3 regions of the Glutamicibacter ectropisis genome follow, and region 1 is predicted to be linked to each of the others. Evidence: riboswitches for the same ligand, from Rfam matches in the RefSeq annotation. Region 1 holds a riboswitch; each other region holds the start of a gene.

Region 1 (5,631 bases):
TTCGTCATTGACGTGGACCGCAGCTCATCAACACTGTATTTGCACTACATCAATATTGAGTCAAAACAGGACATGGAGCGCGCCCGGGAAGCCGTGCGTGACATCGAACGCCGGATGATTATGGCGATTGGCAGCCATGATGAATTTGATGCGATCAAGCACGAATGCGGACCGAATCTGATGAGAATGAAGGGCAAAAAATGATAGAAATCGTGATGTGGATTTGTGGCATCATGTTGGGTCTAGCGTCCATCGCCTGTGTCATCCGTGTGGCAAAGGGACCATCGATTCTTGACCGCGTTCTGGCTTTGGACGTGATGCTCCTGATTATCTCGGTAGCCCTGTGCCTAGAGATGATCTACAACAAACACACTGACTTCCTACTCTTTGTGGTGGCCGCCTGCACCTTGGGCTTCATTGGTTCGGTGACGGTCTCGCGCTACGTCTCTGACCAGAGGAACGCATAATGGAAATGTTCCTCGACATTCTCGTGGCAGTATTACTCATCCTGGGTTGCCTGATGTCCTTGATCGCTGGCATCGGTCTGCTGACCTTTCCAGACATGCTCACTCGAATGCACGCAGCCACCAAACCCCAGGTGCTCGGGTTCTTACTGATCTTCACCGGGCTCGCGATTCACCTGCGCAGCTGGGCAGTGGTTCCCGTACTCGCCTTGGCGTGGGGAATGCAGCTGCTCACGGCCCCGGTATCAGCGCACATGATTGGTCGTTCTGGTTATCGAACCAAGCACGCAGCAAAGGACTCACTCTACGCTGATGAGCTGAAGCTCGTGGTCGATAAGGTCAGTAGCATGCCAGCTACGGGTGTTATTGAAGTACCGGAGGAAGAGAAGAAGTAATATCCACGGTAGAAGCAAGCAACGGGCATCCCACCATTGGTGGGATGCCCGTTGCTTTAAGTACTACTTGCTTAGACGCGCAACAACCTTGTTGGTGCCGCGGTCAGCCAACACCTGAATGGTGGCAGCGACAATGGATGAGAAGATTGCGAATCCAAGAGCCTGACGCAACGAAGCCTCGGCGGCCTCTTCGCTACCCTTGCGGGGAGCCTTGTTTCCGGTAAAACCCTTCCACAACTGATCAACTAGCTTACTGCCGACAAAACCGGCGGCAATCGAGATACCCGTGGTAGCAAGTTTCTGCACTGTATTCATCTTGCCCTCGCTTCAACGTAGTGACTTATCGTTCCTCTGCCCAGCATACCTGCGGTATGGTGGGGGAGCAGTAATTTTCCGACAGGGGAGCGTCAGACTTCATTTGTGAAGTCGCAAGACGCTGAGAGTGCGATGGATCGCAGACCCTCGAACCTGCTCCGGTTAGTACCGGCGAAGGAAGTCGAGCATCTCGGATGCGGATAGGACGCAGTGCGTCCAAAATCCGTGCATCTCCCCTCCTTGATATAGGAGGACCACTAATGAATCAAGCAGTAGCCAAGCAGCGTACCGGTTGGCGCGTGGTTGACATCGTCACCGCATCGGTCATCGCCGTCGCCTCGGGCGTCATCTTCTGGGCCTGGAGCGCAGGGTACGGGTTGTTTTCCCTAGCCTTCGTCGCTTTCCCACCGGCATCCGCATTGCTCACCGGTGTCTGGCTCTTCCCAGCAGTACTCGGCGCACTGATCATCCGTAAGCCCGGAGCCGCACTGTACTGCGAAATGCTGGCGGCAGTCATCGAAGCTCTACTGGGTTCGCACTACGGCCTGACAGTACTCATCTCCGGGTTCGTTCAGGGACTCGGCGCCGAACTGGTGTTCGCGGCGGTGCGATACCGCAAATGGAACCTTAGCGTTTCCCTGCTCGCGGGCCTGTTCTCCGGACTCTTTGCCGGCATTTCCGAGGCATACATCATGGCCTACTACGTTGAATACACTCCTGCGTTGAAGATCTTCCACGTGATCGCTACCGGGATCTCCGGCCTGATTGTTGCCGGCTTGCTGTCCTGGCTGGCAACACGTGGCCTGGCCAAGACCGGTGCGTTGAGCGCATTGGCTAGCCGCCGGGCACATCTTGAAACTGGAAAACTGGCGGCAAAATGAGCTCGGTAGTGAGCGCCGACGCCAAAGCAACGACTAGGCGTGGTACCGAAATCACTGCCAAAGGATTTCGATGGCAGCATGCCGAACGAGAGCGTCCCGCTATTTCCGGACTGGATGTTCAGATTCCTGCTGGTCAAAAAGTCTTGCTAGTAGGTCCCTCAGGGGCAGGCAAATCAACTCTGTTGCACGCCTTGGCGGGCTTGCTAGAAGTAGATGAATCCGAACAGATCTCTGGTCAACTACTCATCGACGGGTCCGATGCGTTTGCCCGAGAGCATCCGGTAGGACTGATGCAACAGGATCCGGAGACGCAGGTGGTACAAAGCCGTGTTGCGGACGATGTAGCCTTTGGCGCCGAGAACCTTGCAGTAGATCCTCAAATCATTCGCCAACGAATCCCTGAAGCCCTGGAGGCAGTTGGCTTGGGGATGCTGCCCATGGATCATCGCACGCAGGAATTATCCGGTGGACAAAAGCAGCGCCTAGCTTTGGCCGGCATCCTTGCGATGCAACCGGGACTGATGTTGCTTGATGAACCCACCGCTAACGTGGATCCCGAGGGCATCCGCCCCTTACGCGATGCAGTACTCAACGCAGCCCAACTAAGTGGTGCCACACTGATTGTGGTTGAACACCGACTAGATGCCTGGGCTGAGCATATGGATCGAGTGATCGTGCTGGAACCTGGCGGAGGCGTCGCCCACGACCTAGATCCGCAGCGACTCTATGATGATCAGGAGCTGCGAACGGAACTCTCGCAGGCCGGGTTATGGGTGCCGAACTACCAGTTAGAACTGACTGAGGCACAGACTAATCCCCAAGAGCAATTGCTTGAAGCTCATGATCTGATCAGCGCCCGTACCGCATCATCAGCACGGACACAGAAGGTGAACCTGAAGGTCCGTGCCGGCACAGCGACGGTGATCCGCGGGGAGAACGGTGCTGGGAAATCTACCCTGGCCTTGACCCTGGGCGGATTGTTGGAACCGGTAGCAGGTGAGCTGCAGGCTACCGAATCGTTAGCCAATGGCTTGGGAAATTCGCCCTTTAGCTGGAAGGCTGGGGCGCTGATTGCGCGCATCGGATCGGTGTTTCAAGAACCAGAGCATCAATTTGTCACCCAGAGTGTGCGTGAAGAGTTAGCTTTCGCTCCCTTGCGAGCTAAAGCCAGTGGCGGTCAGGAGCTAAAGTACGATGCGCAGCAGGTTGATGCGCGCGTTGATTCTTTGCTAGCTCGGTTGGGATTACAACATCTTGCTGATGCGAATCCTTTTACCCTGTCGGGAGGGGAGAAGCGTCGACTGTCCGTGGGTACCGTCTTGGCTGCTGCCCCTGAGGTGCTCATCCTTGATGAACCAACGTTCGGGCAGGATGCTAATACTTGGCGTGAGCTTGCTTCCCTGCTGGTGGAACAACTGCATCTTGGCACCGCGATTATTGCGGTGACTCACGATGAACACTTGGTCAAGGTGCTCAACGCCCAAGAGATTCACCTGTCGGCCCTCGCAGACCAAGCACCCGCGAAAACTCGTGGCCCGGTTCTTGATGCGCCAGTGGGTGATAGTTGGTTGGCGAAGATTAACCCACTGGCCAAACTGGGTGCTGTTGCTGCGGCAACCCTGCCGCTGATTACTACCCTGGATTGGGTTTCTGCGCTGGTGATCATTGTGGCGACCTTGGTGGCTTTCCCACTGGCAGGATTGAGTCCGGCTAGGTTCTTCAAACGGGCCTGGCCCTTGCTCATCGCAGGGGTGGTGGCCGCCTGGGGTATCGCCTTGGTCGGACAGGACAGCGGAGAAGTCTACGCCCAACTGGGGATTTTCAGTATCACCGAAGGCTCGGTTCAGGGTGGTATCGCTACCGGTCTGAGAGCCTTTGCCCTAGCACTTCCGTGTATCTTGTTGCTGGTCAGTACCAACCCCAGCGATTTGGGTGGAGCCTTGTCACAACAACTGCGAGTGCCACATCGATTTGTGCTTGGAGCGTTGGCTGGCATGCGCCTGCTGGGTTTGATGGTGGAAGAATTCTCTACCCTCGGCTTAGCCCGACGAGCCCGTGGGGTAGGAAACTTTGGGACCTTTACCCAACGAATCGGTGCGAAGCTGGGTCAGTGCCTTGCACTATTGGTGCAGGCTCTTCGGCGTGCTGGGCGTCTGGCGGTGACCATGGAAGCAAAGGGCTTCGGGATTGGTCCGCGGACGTGGATGCGCACGGCTACTTTTACCGTGAAGGATGCTGCAGTTCTGTTGGTGGGCCTACTGCTAGGGGCCCTGGCTGTAGGTGCGGCCATGATGGCCGGTACCTACAACCTTGTTTGGGGTTAGCGGATTGCGTCGCTGAGGGCGCTGAGCTCTTCGTGGAGCTCGGCGTCTAGACGCAATGGCTTGGCATCGATGGTGCGTACCGGAGTGAGCAAACGAATCGACGAGACCAGCCAGACGCCATCTGCCTGGTAGAGATCTTCGGGACGCAACGGTCCGTACCCCAATTCCCAACCATCTTGTGCGGCGGCATCAAAAATGGCGCTTTGCGTGGTGCCGGGCAGAATGCCGGTTTCAAGCATGGGGGTCAGCAGACGCTTGGTTTCACCATCGCGCTGGGCCACCAACACGGTGGAGGTCGGTGCTTCGAGCACGATGCCGTCAGCCGAAGTGAAAATGACATCGTGGGCGCCGTGCTTGCGGGCGTAGCGTAGAGCCGCCATATTCACGGAGTAGGACAGGGTCTTTGCCCCCATCATCAGCCACGGGGCGCGTTCAGCAAGCTTTGAATCGTAACCGCGGTCCAGCAACAATACGTCAACACCGGTTTCGCGTTGTTCCTTGCCCAGCGCTGGAGCTGGGGTGACAGTCACCCAGCAGATCGCTGGGTCCTCATCGTGTTCCCCACGCGCTGCGATGAGCTTGACGACGGCTTCTTCGGCACCTCCATTGGCATCAAAGTCGGCCACTGCAGTATCTACTGCCGCGTACCAGCTGCGTGCATCGGGAATGATCAGGTCGGCGAGCTCGGCTGAGGTGGCCAAGCGGGATAGATGAGCCTCAAATTTTCGCACTGCTTGGTTGGTGTAGAGCATTGATTCGAAGACACCATCACCACGGGTGACTCCCTGCGCGGTCACTGGAAGTTGCGGTGCGGTAATGTCGGCCAAGTAGCCTGCCGGATAGGCCGGATCCAAGAATACAAGTGAGCTCATACCTACAGATTATCGAACCCTTGGCACTTCCGTGACCTTTCTATACACGTAAGTTCAGACAAGGTGGTGAATCTTAGATAAGCTAGGCGGAGGAATTTGAGCTGTCTTACGCAGATCAGAGCCGGAAATAGCGACGATCATCGTGCGTAACCAAGGGGTGTTCCATAGTGTTGCCGAGTAATGAAGTACTGGTACAAATCGGTGGCGTGCTGTGGAGCATTCTGGTCGCAATCGAACTCGCGGTCCGTTACTTCATGATTGGTATTGTCCCGGGCAACCGTCGGCCCACTACTGCCATGGCCTGGTTGTTGGCGATTTTCTTCCTTCCTGTAGTTGGACTGTTGGCCTATTGGCTCTTTGCTAATCCACGCCTTTCTCGC
Region 2 (5,631 bases), 150 kb from region 1:
CAAGGCCCTTCCCCAACGAATGAGGTAATTCTTCGTGTCTTCTGACATGCCCGTAAACACTAACGACAACCAGAACCCAGAAGAACCAACGGTTCTTTTCAGCGAACTTGGTCTGGATGCCCGTGTGCTTGCTGCTCTAGCTGACCTGGGCTACGAAAAGCCATCGCCAATTCAGGCAGCTACCATCCCAATGCTTCTCGAAGGCCGCGACGTGGTTGGTCTGGCTCAGACCGGTACCGGTAAAACCGCTGCTTTCGCACTTCCTGCCCTCTCCCGCATGGCAGAGCTGGCTGACACCAATGGTCCAGCCCGCACCCCACAGATCCTGGTCCTTGCTCCAACTCGCGAGTTGGCACTCCAGGTAGCTGAGGCTTTCACTTCCTACGCTAAGTACCTGCCGGACTTCACCGTTCTTCCGGTCTACGGTGGTTCCCCTTACGGCCCACAGCTCAACGGTCTGCGCCGCGGTGCTCAAGTTGTTGTTGGTACCCCAGGTCGCGTTATCGACCACATCAACAAGGGTTCTTTGGACCTGTCCAACCTGCAGTACGTTGTCCTCGACGAGGCCGACGAAATGCTGCGCATGGGCTTCGCAGAAGAGGTCGACAAGATCTTGGAAGCAACCCCAGAAGAGAAGCAGGTTGCCCTGTTCTCGGCCACCATGCCACGCACCATCCGTCGCATTGCCTCGGAATACCTGCGTGATCCGCAGGAAGTTGCTGTTAAGTCCAAGCAGTCCACCGGCACCAACATCACCCAGCGTTACCTGCAGGTGATGGGTGCCCACAAGCTGGACGCTATGACTCGCATCCTCGAATCCGAAGAATTCGACGGCGTGATCACCTTCGTACGTACCAAGATGGCTACCGAAGACTTGGCTGACAAGCTGAAGGCTCGTGGCTTTACCGCCGCTGCCATCAACGGTGACATCCCACAGCAGCAGCGTGAACGCACCGTTGAGAACCTGCGTTCGGGCAAGATCGATATCTTGGTTGCTACTGACGTGGCAGCCCGTGGTTTGGACGTGGAGCGTATCAGCCACGTTATTAACTTCGATATCCCACATGACACCGAGTCCTACGTGCACCGTATCGGCCGTACCGGCCGTGCAGGTCGTTCGGGTGACGCGATCTTGTTCATGACCCCACGCGAAAAGTACTTGCTGCGTGCCATCGAAAAGGCAACCCGCCAGCCGGTGACCCAGATGCAGCTTCCTTCCTTGGATTCGGTCAACAACCGTCGTATCCAGAAGTTCACCGATCGCATCGATCAGACCATCAGCGGTCAGGACCTGACTACCTTCCGCGAAATCGTCGAGAAGTTTGCAGCTGACCACGAAGACCTGGACCAGCTGGAAATTGCTGCTGCTCTTGCCTTGATGGCTCAGGGTGGACGCCCACTGCTGATGACCGAACCAGTGATCCCTCCTTCGAAGAAGGCTCGCATGGATCGCGACCGTGCAGATCGTGGCGAGCGTGGCGAACGCGGTCCTCGTGCTCGCAAGACCGCTGCTGAAGGCAACGCTATGTACCGTCTGGCCATTGGCCGTCGTAACCGCGTACAGCCAGGCTCGATCGTTGGCGCTTTGGCTAACGAAGGTGGCTTCAACTCCTCCGAAATCGGTGGCATTGAAATCCGCTCGGATCACACCTTGGTTGAATTGCCAGCAGAGCTGAGCAAGGACCAGTGGCGTGCACTGTCCAAGACCCGCATCGGCGGCGAACTGATCAGCATGGAGCTGGACTCCGGCCGCAAGCCACGTCGTGACGACGATGGCGACCGCGGTGGTTACCGTGGTGGACGCGGTGGCGATCGTGGAGGCTTCCGTGGTGGCCGCGGTGGTGGCTTCAACGACCGTCGTGGTGGCGGCGAGAAGCGCTTCAGTGGACGTGGTGGCAAGGATCGCTTCAGCGATTCGGGTCGCAGCGGTGGCCGTCGCGACTACTAAGTCAATGGCTTACGCAACTAACTAGTTTGCGCAGCACAACGCCCCTGGCTCAAGCTTTTCAGCTTGAACCAGGGGCGTTGTTTGCGCTTAGGGCTGGTGGAGCCCTAACGCTCCTACGGGGCCGTGCTGCCTACCGGAATCTCGTCTCCGAGATATACTTTTCCGCCGCTTTCAATAAACTCTCGGCTCTTCTGTGCCATCCCTGCGAGAGCGGCCTGAGCTTCCGCTGACCCATACTCATCACGAATGTCTTGCGAGATGCGCATTGAGCAGAACTTAGGACCACACATGGAGCAGAAGTGTGCCGTTTTGGCTGGTTCTGCAGGCAACGTCTCGTCATGGAATTCCTGCGCAGTCACAGGATCCAGACTCAATGAGAATTGATCATTCCAGCGGAACTCGAAACGTGCTTTGCTCAGAGCATCATCACGGGCACTAGCCCCGGGGTGGCCCTTGGCTAGATCTGCCGCATGAGCCGCGATCTTGTAGGTGATCACACCGGTTTTGACATCGTCGCGGTTGGGCAATCCAAGATGTTCTTTAGGAGTGACATAACACAGCATGGCCGTGCCATACCGAGCGATCTCTGTGGCTCCAATGGCGCTGGTGATGTGGTCATAGCCCGGAGCAACGTCGGTGACTAGGGGACCCAGCGTATAGAACGGCGCCCCGTCACACAGCTCCTGCTGACGCTCTACATTCTCTCGGACCAAGTGGAAAGGAATGTGCCCAGGTCCTTCGACCATGACCTGCACGTCGTACTTCCACGCACGCTTCGTCAATTCAGCAAGGGTATCTAGCTCAGCGAATTGCGCCGCATCATTGGCATCCGCGATAGATCCTGGGCGTAGTCCGTCGCCTAAGGAGAAAGCGACATCGTACTGGGCAAAAATTTCACACAGTTCATCAAAGTGCGTGTAGAGAAAATTCTCTTGATGGTGAGCTAAGCACCATCCGGCCATAATCGATCCACCGCGCGAAACGATGCCGGTAACTCGGTTGGCGGTCAGCGGGACATAACGCAAGAGCACCCCGGCATGGATGGTCATATAGTCCACGCCCTGTTCGCACTGCTCGATGACGGTGTCGCGGAAAATCTCCCAGGTCAGTGCGTTTGCTTCACCATCGACTTTTTCCAGAGCCTGGTAGATCGGTACGGTGCCGATCGGCACTGGAGAGTTACGGATAATCCATTCGCGAGTGGTGTGGATGTCATCTCCGGTAGATAGATCCATGACCGTGTCTGCGCCCCATTTGGTGGCCCACTGCAATTTGGAGACTTCTTCGGCAATCGAGCTCGTCACCGCCGAGTTACCGATGTTCGCGTTGATCTTTACCAAGAACGCTTTGCCAATGATCATTGGCTCGGACTCCGGATGATTGATATTCGAAGGAATAATCGCTCTTCCGGCAGCGAGTTCGCTACGCACCAGTTCCACATCGCATTCTTCGCGCAGTGCAACGTAACGCATTTCGGGCGTGATGATGCCAGCACGTGCGTAGTGCATTTGAGTCACCGTAGCCCCATTAGCGGCCCGGAACGGGGGAGCGGCTCTTCCAGCCCATTCCTCGCTTGCGGTACCGCGACGGACCGCTGAGCGACCGTCGTCATGCAGGTTTCGTTCGCGCCCCGCATAGGTTTCAACATCGCCTCGGTCAAGAATCCAAGATTCTCGAAAAGGTCTCAGCCCCTGTGTTGGTTCGCTGCCCGGCCCACTGGTGCGATATACCTGCACCGGTTCGTTGGGCTGGCCGTTGGGGGAGTCCGCAAGAGAAATTTGCGTGACCGGAACTGAAATACCCTCGGATTCGCGGAACGCGAGAGAGTGGGCAGAATGCTGTTCAAATTGTTCCATTAAGAAACTCACTTCCTTCGCCGGCATTATCCGGACAGGTTCAACGGTCGCGGACGGCTGCAGTCCGATCTCAGCCCCTGCCAAGGGGCTCCCGTGTGGTCGCAGACGACACTAGCATGAAAATTTCTGCCTGAGTCAAACGCCCGTCCCAAAATGACGAACGCTCTGCGAAGAGTATCTTGTGAAAAATGAAGAAAATCCGCTCAGATGCGGGAAAGAATAATGGCTTCGTGAAAACGAAAAGAGAGACAACCTGAATTCAGATTGTCTCTCTTATTTCGAGCCCCCTGCCGGAATCGATCCGGCGACCTCGTTCTTACCAAGAACGCGCTCTACCACTGAGCTAAGGGGGCAACGAGTAAATACTCTACACAGGTTTTTGGAGTTTTCAAAATCCTGAAAGCGTTTGTTGTTGAGGTCACAAGATTCCTACTCAAGTCCAGAATAAATAGTGAGGTGTGGCCTAGTTTCGGGGTTGCATGAGTGGGCCTCGTGGAGGGGGAAAATTGTTGTTCATGAATTGGCAATGACGAAACCAAAAGTGTTGGACCGCGCGAGATGCCTGGTGTCATTTGTTGGCCAGGTTCAGGGGAGCTAAGTAGTGGTCTTGAAGGATTGACTGGCTAGAGCGCAGTGAATGCGGGGAAAATTTAGTCATGAATTGAAAGCAGTAATAATCGTGGATTGACCAGTAAATTCCCATCAGTGAGCATCGTCACCAAAGCACTTTTGTGCCACTGATCGTCCCGCATGGGATTAGAAGATGCCGGTAGTGGCATTTGACTAGGTATTATTCGATTTTCGCGTGTTGATCTGAGCCCTGCAGTGCCGATTTTTGTTTGCGCGTGAATCCGTGTAGAGTATTTACTCGTTGCCCCCTTAGCTCAGTGGTAGAGCGCGTTCTTGGTAAGAACGAGGTCGCCGGATCGATTCCGGCAGGGGGCTCTGAGTGAGAAGCCTTCTTGGCTTCTACTGGATAGCTTCTCACTTGTGGCGGCGTAGCTCAGCTGGTTAGAGCGCACGACTCATAATCGTGAGGTCCCGGGATCGAGTCCCGGCGCCGCTACAGATTCAGTCCCGAAATCCTTACGGATTTCGGGACTTTTTCATTTTCAAAAGTATGTCGAATGAAGACAGCCTCCGAGCACGTTGATGTGATGCTCAGAGGCTGTTTGCGGATTAAACCCAGGGCTTACTTCGACTCATTTTTCTCGTGATGATCCTTGCCTGAGGATGCCTCCTTGGCGAGCATGAAGAGTCCTTGAATGATATCGGCATCTACTTCTTGACCGTGAGCGTTTTCGTGATTGGCGTCGTGGCCGTGCACTTCGGTGTGTAGGCGTTGCATTTGCATATCAAGCTTGGTGGCAACCGCTGCTGCCTCAGCCAGTTCCGAAGCCAAGTGCGCTGGAACTTCGCCCTCATACTTGTAGAAAATCTTGTGTTCCAAGCTGGCCCAAAAGTCTTGAGCAATAGTACGAATCTGTAGCTCAACAACGACATTTACCGGTCCATCTGAGAGGAAGACCGGGATTTCAACGATGGCATGCACACTCTTGTAACCGCTGGGTTTCGGATTCTTGATGTAATCCTTGATCTGGATAACGCGGATGTCATTCTGCGCCGTCAAAGTATTGAGAACTTTGTAGATATCCTTCACAAAACTACAAGTAATGCGAACACCAGCGATATCACTGATGTTCTCCCTAATGGCTGTGAGTGACGGATGGATATTTCTCTGGCTCATCTTGCGCATGATGCTCTCCGGAGTCTTCACTCGGGAGGTGATGTGCTCAATGGGATTGTATTTGTGTAAGTAGAGAAACT
Region 3 (5,631 bases), 1.0 Mb from region 1:
CGGAGCCGGCGATAGAGAGAATATTTTTCACTGTGCCGCCGCCCATGCTGCAACGAGCTGCTCGCTGGCAGACTGCGGGTCTTGAGCGTTACAAACGGCTCGGACCACGGCCAGACCATTTCCTCCACCGGCACGGATCGCTTGCGCATCTTGTGCGGTGATTGCACCAATAGCGACACAGGGCAGTTCGGTCAACGATGCTGCCCGAGCAAACCCGTCAAGACCAATTGGGGTGGGATGATCCTTCTTGGTGGGGGTAGCGCGGACCGCACCGACTCCAAGATAGTCAATGACCTCAGCGTCTAGGTTGGCCTGTGCCAACTGTTCATCGGTTGAAGCACTCAACCCGATGATGCCTTCACCGATGATCTGGCGTGCCAGGCGCACTGGGATGTCTTTCTGCCCAATATGAATTCCACTGACAGCCGCACTGGCGGCGCGAGCCGCTAAGAACACGTCAATGCGGTCATTGACCAGTAGCTTCGCTTTGCCTTCGGTCAGTTTGGCCGCAGCACAGGTCAATTCGAAGAATTCGCGGGCGGTCTCATCTTTGGCTCGCAGTTGGATCCATTCGATGCCACCAGCTACTGCACCTTCGATGACTTCCAGGGTGGTGCGTGGGGTGCAGCTGGCGGTGTTGGCTACTAGGTAGGCGCCGATGTTATCCATGGTTCAATTCCTCGTACTTCAAATTCTCTAGTTCTTCAGGTTCCGTAGCAGCTAAAGCATCAAGGAAGGCCACGGCGAAACTTCCCGGCCCCGTGCTTGCAGCCAAGGCCTTTTCTGCGGCTAGGCCATATAAACCATGGGCTGCGATGGCTGCTTCGAAGGGGTCCTCACGGACTGCGAGCATGCCTGCGTTGAAAGCGCCCAGGGCACAGCCGCCACCGGTGATTCTGGTCAGTCCGATGCCGTTGGTGTGCACCAGCACGGTGCGGTTGGTATCGATGATCGCGTCTGCTTCACCGGAGATGGCAACAACGCACTCATGCTCCTTGGCTAGTTCACGCCCGGCGTCCAAGGCGGCCTGCACGGTATCTGCTGCGTCGACGCCACGGCCACTTGAATCCTTGCCTGCAAGGGCCAAGATTTCAGAGGCGTTACCGCGGATCAGGGTTGGATGATGCTGCACGATGCGCCGTGCAAAGTCGGTGCGTACCGGCAATGCACCCACGGCCACCGGGTCTAAGACCCAAGGGGTGCCGGCAGCGCTCGCCGAGAGAACAGCTTCTTCCATGGCCACCATTTGTTCTGTACTTGGTGTGCCCAGATTGACCAGTACTGCAGAAGCGACAGCCGCAAAAGGGCCAGCTTCTCCGGGCAGATCCGTCATCGCTGGTGAAGCACCCGAAGCGAGTAGAACATTGGCGGTGAAATTGGTGACGACAGTATTCGTCAAACAAAAAACCAAGGGGGAGTGTTGCCGATACTTTTGGGCAACGGTAGGCAGAGTCATGCGACATCCCTCCGCTAGCGTGAACTAGATCAGGTTCGACGGGTTTCATCTCAGTCGGCGTCTCCGACACCCCGTGTCACTGATTTAGAGAGTACGCAGAAGGGTTGCCGAGAACAAATCCTCAGCGTTCACGTCGTGCCACCAAAGCCTTGAGGGTGGCGGCATCAACCTGCTGCGCAGCGGCTAACTCCCACAGATGGTCTACCGCTGCCACGAGGTCTTCGTGAGCGTCAACCGGTTCGCTGAGTTCGTTCACTATGGTTCCGGCGCGACGTCTAGAGGAAATGAGCCCTTCGGCTTCTAACTCCTTGTAGGCCCGCGCCACCGTTCCGGCAGCCACACCAAGATCCGTGGCCAGTGCGCGAACTGTGGGCAATTTACTGCCTGCTACCAGTTCCCCGAGATTGATCAGTGAAGCAATCTGCGAACGAATCTGTTCATAGGGTGCGGTGGCCGCCTCAAGATCCACACTGATATGCGTGCTCATGAGGAGATGGATTTCTGAAGCGACTTGGCTACGCCGCCGGCTGGACGTTCAAGGAATATGACCGCGGGCAACAAGAAGATTAGGACTGCGAGAAAATCTAGTCGGACAGGATATTCGTAACCGACCACCAACATCGCAACGATAGCGGCCGTGATGGTCCGCAAGGAGCGAAGCTCGAAGACTCGGCGATACCAAATTTCCTCGTCTGCCGACACCTCCCATGCAATGTTGGCTCTACGCGAGAACCAAACAAATCCTAGGTGCGCAGCGATCAATACGACTACCAACGCAATGACAACAATCTTACTGGGCGCAACGAACCCCCATAAGTAGTCCAGCGGAGGAAAAATCAAGAAGTATACGCTCGTGACGACGAACAATCCGGCACAAATATATGGCCACAGGGGTAGATGTGCAGAATGTTTGGTGGCGGAAGAAATTTGTCGTGATACCGCATTCACATATCCCAGATACAACGCATTGAGGGCAAGATAAAACAGTGCCGCCCCGGTGAGAATCACCAACATCCAGGTTACACGTTCGCCGGTAGGCATCATGTATTCATCAATCTCAGGCAGGGATAGCCAAGTGATGAAAAGGGCAACGAACGTGAGCGTTGCTGTTGCGAACTGCAGTGAGAGTAACTGGTCACGCAGCCTGTTGAACTGTGTTCTCTTCTTTGTCGCGACATTTTCATAATTTGTCGGCGGCTGCCAAAGAAACATGATGACCGAAATTCCCAGCACAGCGTAGTTTGCTGTCGAGTCCAAGGTGCCGCCGATTCGGGACATGCTTTCCATGTAGTCGATACCTGCACCGGACCCATCGATATAGCGCGAGGACTCATGATGAAACCATTGGGCCTTGTAGTGCAGTGCTTCTCCGGCCTGGACCGCGATCGACACCGTAACGGTGCGGTAGAGGCGGTTCAACCAGGTGGTGCGGAGTAGCTGGTTGTTGTGCTGTGAGATGCCCGGCAGTGGTTTGCGCCGAAGAATAACAATGGAAGCGATCACCGCTGCCAATATGAGGAATCCTAGGCTCGCATAGAGGAACGGTAGGACCTCGCCTGCGGCACGCAAACCGTCCTGCGAAGGGCTGCTGGAGTAATAGTCATCGGTGCTGATTTCAAGTTCGGGTACCGGTGCAATGGCTGTGACATCCCGAACCGAGTAGAGGCTCACGCAAGCTAAGACCAGGACGATGAGCAACGTAGCCACTAGCTTCTTGGGTATGGGACTGGTCAAGGAACGTGGGGTGAGGGTCGCGGTGCGTAGCGGTTTTAATTTGCGTGGCCAGGTGTACTGGCTGGCGATATAGATGAAGGCGATCCACACGCCCGGGGTGGCTGCCACTGCAATGCTCACAGTGGTATCGAGACTACTTTGCTCATCAATTGGAACGTTGATGGTATCACTGAACCAATTTGATGAGCTGCTGGCGAAGAAGCCAATGATTGCGCACCAAAACGCATGCTGTCGTGCGCTATTGAGCAAGTTACTGTCATTGGTTGGACCAAGATCCGCAACAAAAAATAAACGATCAGTGCAGCTACCGCAAACGTGCCGAATTGTGATGGCAGAGATTCCATGTATTCCTCCCGAAGACCTTTAATGTATCAAACACTTGATACATAATGAATGCGGAGAGGAATTATTTGATGAAAAACCCTCGGGGTGCCGTACGCTCAAATCATGGGTCTGTTTACTTCCACTCCAATGCCGGAACCTGTTGGCGATTCCGCCCCTCCGGTAGATGAGCATCCGTCGCGTATTGCCACGGTTCTGAACCATCTGCGCCGTTCAGCCGACGCGCGAATTACCCACCCGCGCCGCTTCCGAGTACAGCAACTGCGAGCACTGGAAAAGATGCTGGAAGAGCACCTTGATGACTTCTTGCAGGCACTCAACGACGACCTCGGAAAAAGCCCCACCGAAGCAAAATTTGCGGAGGTTGATGTGGTGCGCGCAGAAATCGACTTTGCGCTGAGGCACCTGGCCGAGTGGATGGACAGTACCGGCGTGAAAGTGCCACTCGCGCTACAACCGGCTATCGCCAAGATTGAACCTCGTCCCTTGGGTGTTGTTTTGATCCTGGGTGCCTGGAACTACCCATTGCAGTTGGTCCTTGCACCGCTGGTGGCGGCCATTGCCGCCGGCAACGCAGCGGTAATCAAACCCTCGGAACTTGCCCCAGCAACCTCGGGAGCCCTAGCGAAGTTCCTTCCCTTGTATCTCGATGAGCGTGTCTTCGCTGTCATTGAAGGAGGCGTAGACACCGCGACCGAACTATTGGCGGCGCGCTGGGATCACATCTTCTACACCGGAAGTGAGCGGGTGGCGAAGATTGTCGCCATGGCGGCAGCTAAGCACCTGACTCCGACCACTTTGGAGCTTGGCGGAAAGTCCCCGGCAGTAGTCGATAACCATTCGCCGGCCACGGCCAAGAGACTGGCCTACGCGAAGTTCATGAATGCAGGACAGACCTGCGTCGCCCCGGACTACATCTTGTGCATCGGTGATGCCGCCCCATTGATCAGTCGTTTGACTCAGGCCATCACCAGTTTCTATGGCAAGGAGCCGATAACCCATCAGGACTTTGGTCGGATTGCCAGCCGTCAGCACTTTGACCGTTTGCTGGCGATGATGGAGCAAGGTGAAGTGGTTGCCGGTGGTGAGTATGACGAAGAGACCCTGCGTATCGCCCCGACCATCATGCGTAATGTCAGTCTGGATGGAACCTTGATGACCGAGGAAATTTTCGGTCCAATACTCCCAATCGTTGAGGTCAAGACCTTCGAAGAAGCCTTGGAATTTATTGCTCAGCGCCCATCTCCACTGGCGGCCTATCTGATGAGTGAGAGTCCTCGGCTGCAGTCGATATTCTCAGATCGGGTTCGTGCTGGAGCGATCGTGCACAACGCTCCGTTGGCGCAAATGGTTATCCCGACCCTCCCATTTGGCGGGGTAGGGGCTAGCGGCACGGGTTCATATCACGGCAAACATGGCTTTGACCGACTTTCGCAGATGCGATCAGAACTCAACAAAACCACGGTGGTCGACACCCTGAGCGCAATTTATCCTCCATATTCGTGGGCTAAGCGAAAGATTATTGATCGCTTACTGTAGCGCGGTTCATAGCTTTATGACTGGTCAGAGTGCTTGGATTGAAAGGTTGGAAATTTCTAAGCATCAGGAGATGTAACGCATGACTGAGCCCGCACCGTCCAAGGACGGCCTGAAGCGTGGCCTCAAAGCTCGCCATATGCAGATGATTGCCATTGGCGGCTCAATTGGTACCGGACTATTCGTCGCGTCCGGCGGCACTATCTCTGAAGCTGGCCCAGGTGGCGCGCTCGTAGCCTACGCTCTCATCGGCATCATGGTGCTGCTACTGATGCAATCCCTTGGCGAAATGAGTGCGCGTCTTCCGGTAGCGGGGTCCTTCCAGACCTACGCCACGGTTTTCGTAAACCGACACTTTGGCTTTGCGATTGGCTGGAACTACTGGTTCAACTGGGCCATCACCGTCGCTGCTGAACTGGTAGCAGCCGGAATCGTGATGTCTTACTGGTTGCCAGACGTCCCGGGTTGGATCTGGGCCGCGGTCTTCCTTGTATTGCTCACCGGACTTAATGCCCTGTCTTCCAAGGCCTTTGGTGAAGGCGAGTACTGGTTGGCGGCCATCA

The links. Region 1 has a riboswitch for thiamine pyrophosphate ahead of QMQ05_RS12575 (ECF transporter S component). Riboswitches for the same ligand answer to the same signal wherever they lie in the genome.
Region 2: linked by a shared signal. The riboswitch ahead of thiC (phosphomethylpyrimidine synthase ThiC) and the one ahead of QMQ05_RS12575 (ECF transporter S component) in region 1 are both predicted to bind thiamine pyrophosphate.
Region 3: linked by a shared signal. The riboswitch ahead of thiM (hydroxyethylthiazole kinase) and the one ahead of QMQ05_RS12575 (ECF transporter S component) in region 1 are both predicted to bind thiamine pyrophosphate.

What each region holds. Positions count from the first base shown of each region.
Region 1 covers NZ_CP125942.1:2,675,470-2,681,100, reverse strand. The annotation lists gene QMQ05_RS12595 (Na+/H+ antiporter subunit E) at 1-204, shown strand, start outside; gene QMQ05_RS12590 (monovalent cation/H+ antiporter complex subunit F) at 201-467, shown strand; gene mnhG (monovalent cation/H(+) antiporter subunit G) at 467-859, shown strand; gene QMQ05_RS12580 (DUF4235 domain-containing protein) at 923-1,174, opposite strand; TPP riboswitch at 1,248-1,371, shown strand; gene QMQ05_RS12575 (ECF transporter S component) at 1,435-2,055, shown strand; gene QMQ05_RS12570 (ATP-binding cassette domain-containing protein) at 2,052-4,379, shown strand; gene QMQ05_RS12565 (aminodeoxychorismate lyase) at 4,376-5,251, opposite strand; gene cls (cardiolipin synthase) at 5,506-5,631, shown strand, end outside.
Region 2 covers NZ_CP125942.1:2,523,801-2,529,431, reverse strand. The annotation lists gene QMQ05_RS11880 (DEAD/DEAH box helicase) at 47-1,948, shown strand; gene thiC (phosphomethylpyrimidine synthase ThiC) at 2,062-3,804, opposite strand; TPP riboswitch at 3,800-3,909, opposite strand; tRNA gene QMQ05_RS11870 (tRNA-Thr) at 4,086-4,157, opposite strand; tRNA gene QMQ05_RS11865 (tRNA-Thr) at 4,678-4,749, shown strand; tRNA gene QMQ05_RS11860 (tRNA-Met) at 4,797-4,870, shown strand; gene QMQ05_RS11855 (GTP pyrophosphokinase) at 4,997-5,631, opposite strand, start outside.
Region 3 covers NZ_CP125942.1:74,757-80,387, forward strand. The annotation lists gene thiD (bifunctional hydroxymethylpyrimidine kinase/phosphomethylpyrimidine kinase) at 1-46, opposite strand, end outside; gene thiE (thiamine phosphate synthase) at 28-669, opposite strand; gene thiM (hydroxyethylthiazole kinase) at 662-1,456, opposite strand; TPP riboswitch at 1,446-1,540, opposite strand; gene QMQ05_RS00360 (GntR family transcriptional regulator) at 1,578-1,943, opposite strand; gene QMQ05_RS00365 (hypothetical protein) at 1,940-3,310, opposite strand; gene QMQ05_RS16935 (glutamate-cysteine ligase family protein) at 3,485-3,580, shown strand; gene QMQ05_RS00370 (aldehyde dehydrogenase family protein) at 3,638-5,071, shown strand; gene QMQ05_RS00375 (amino acid permease) at 5,151-5,631, shown strand, end outside.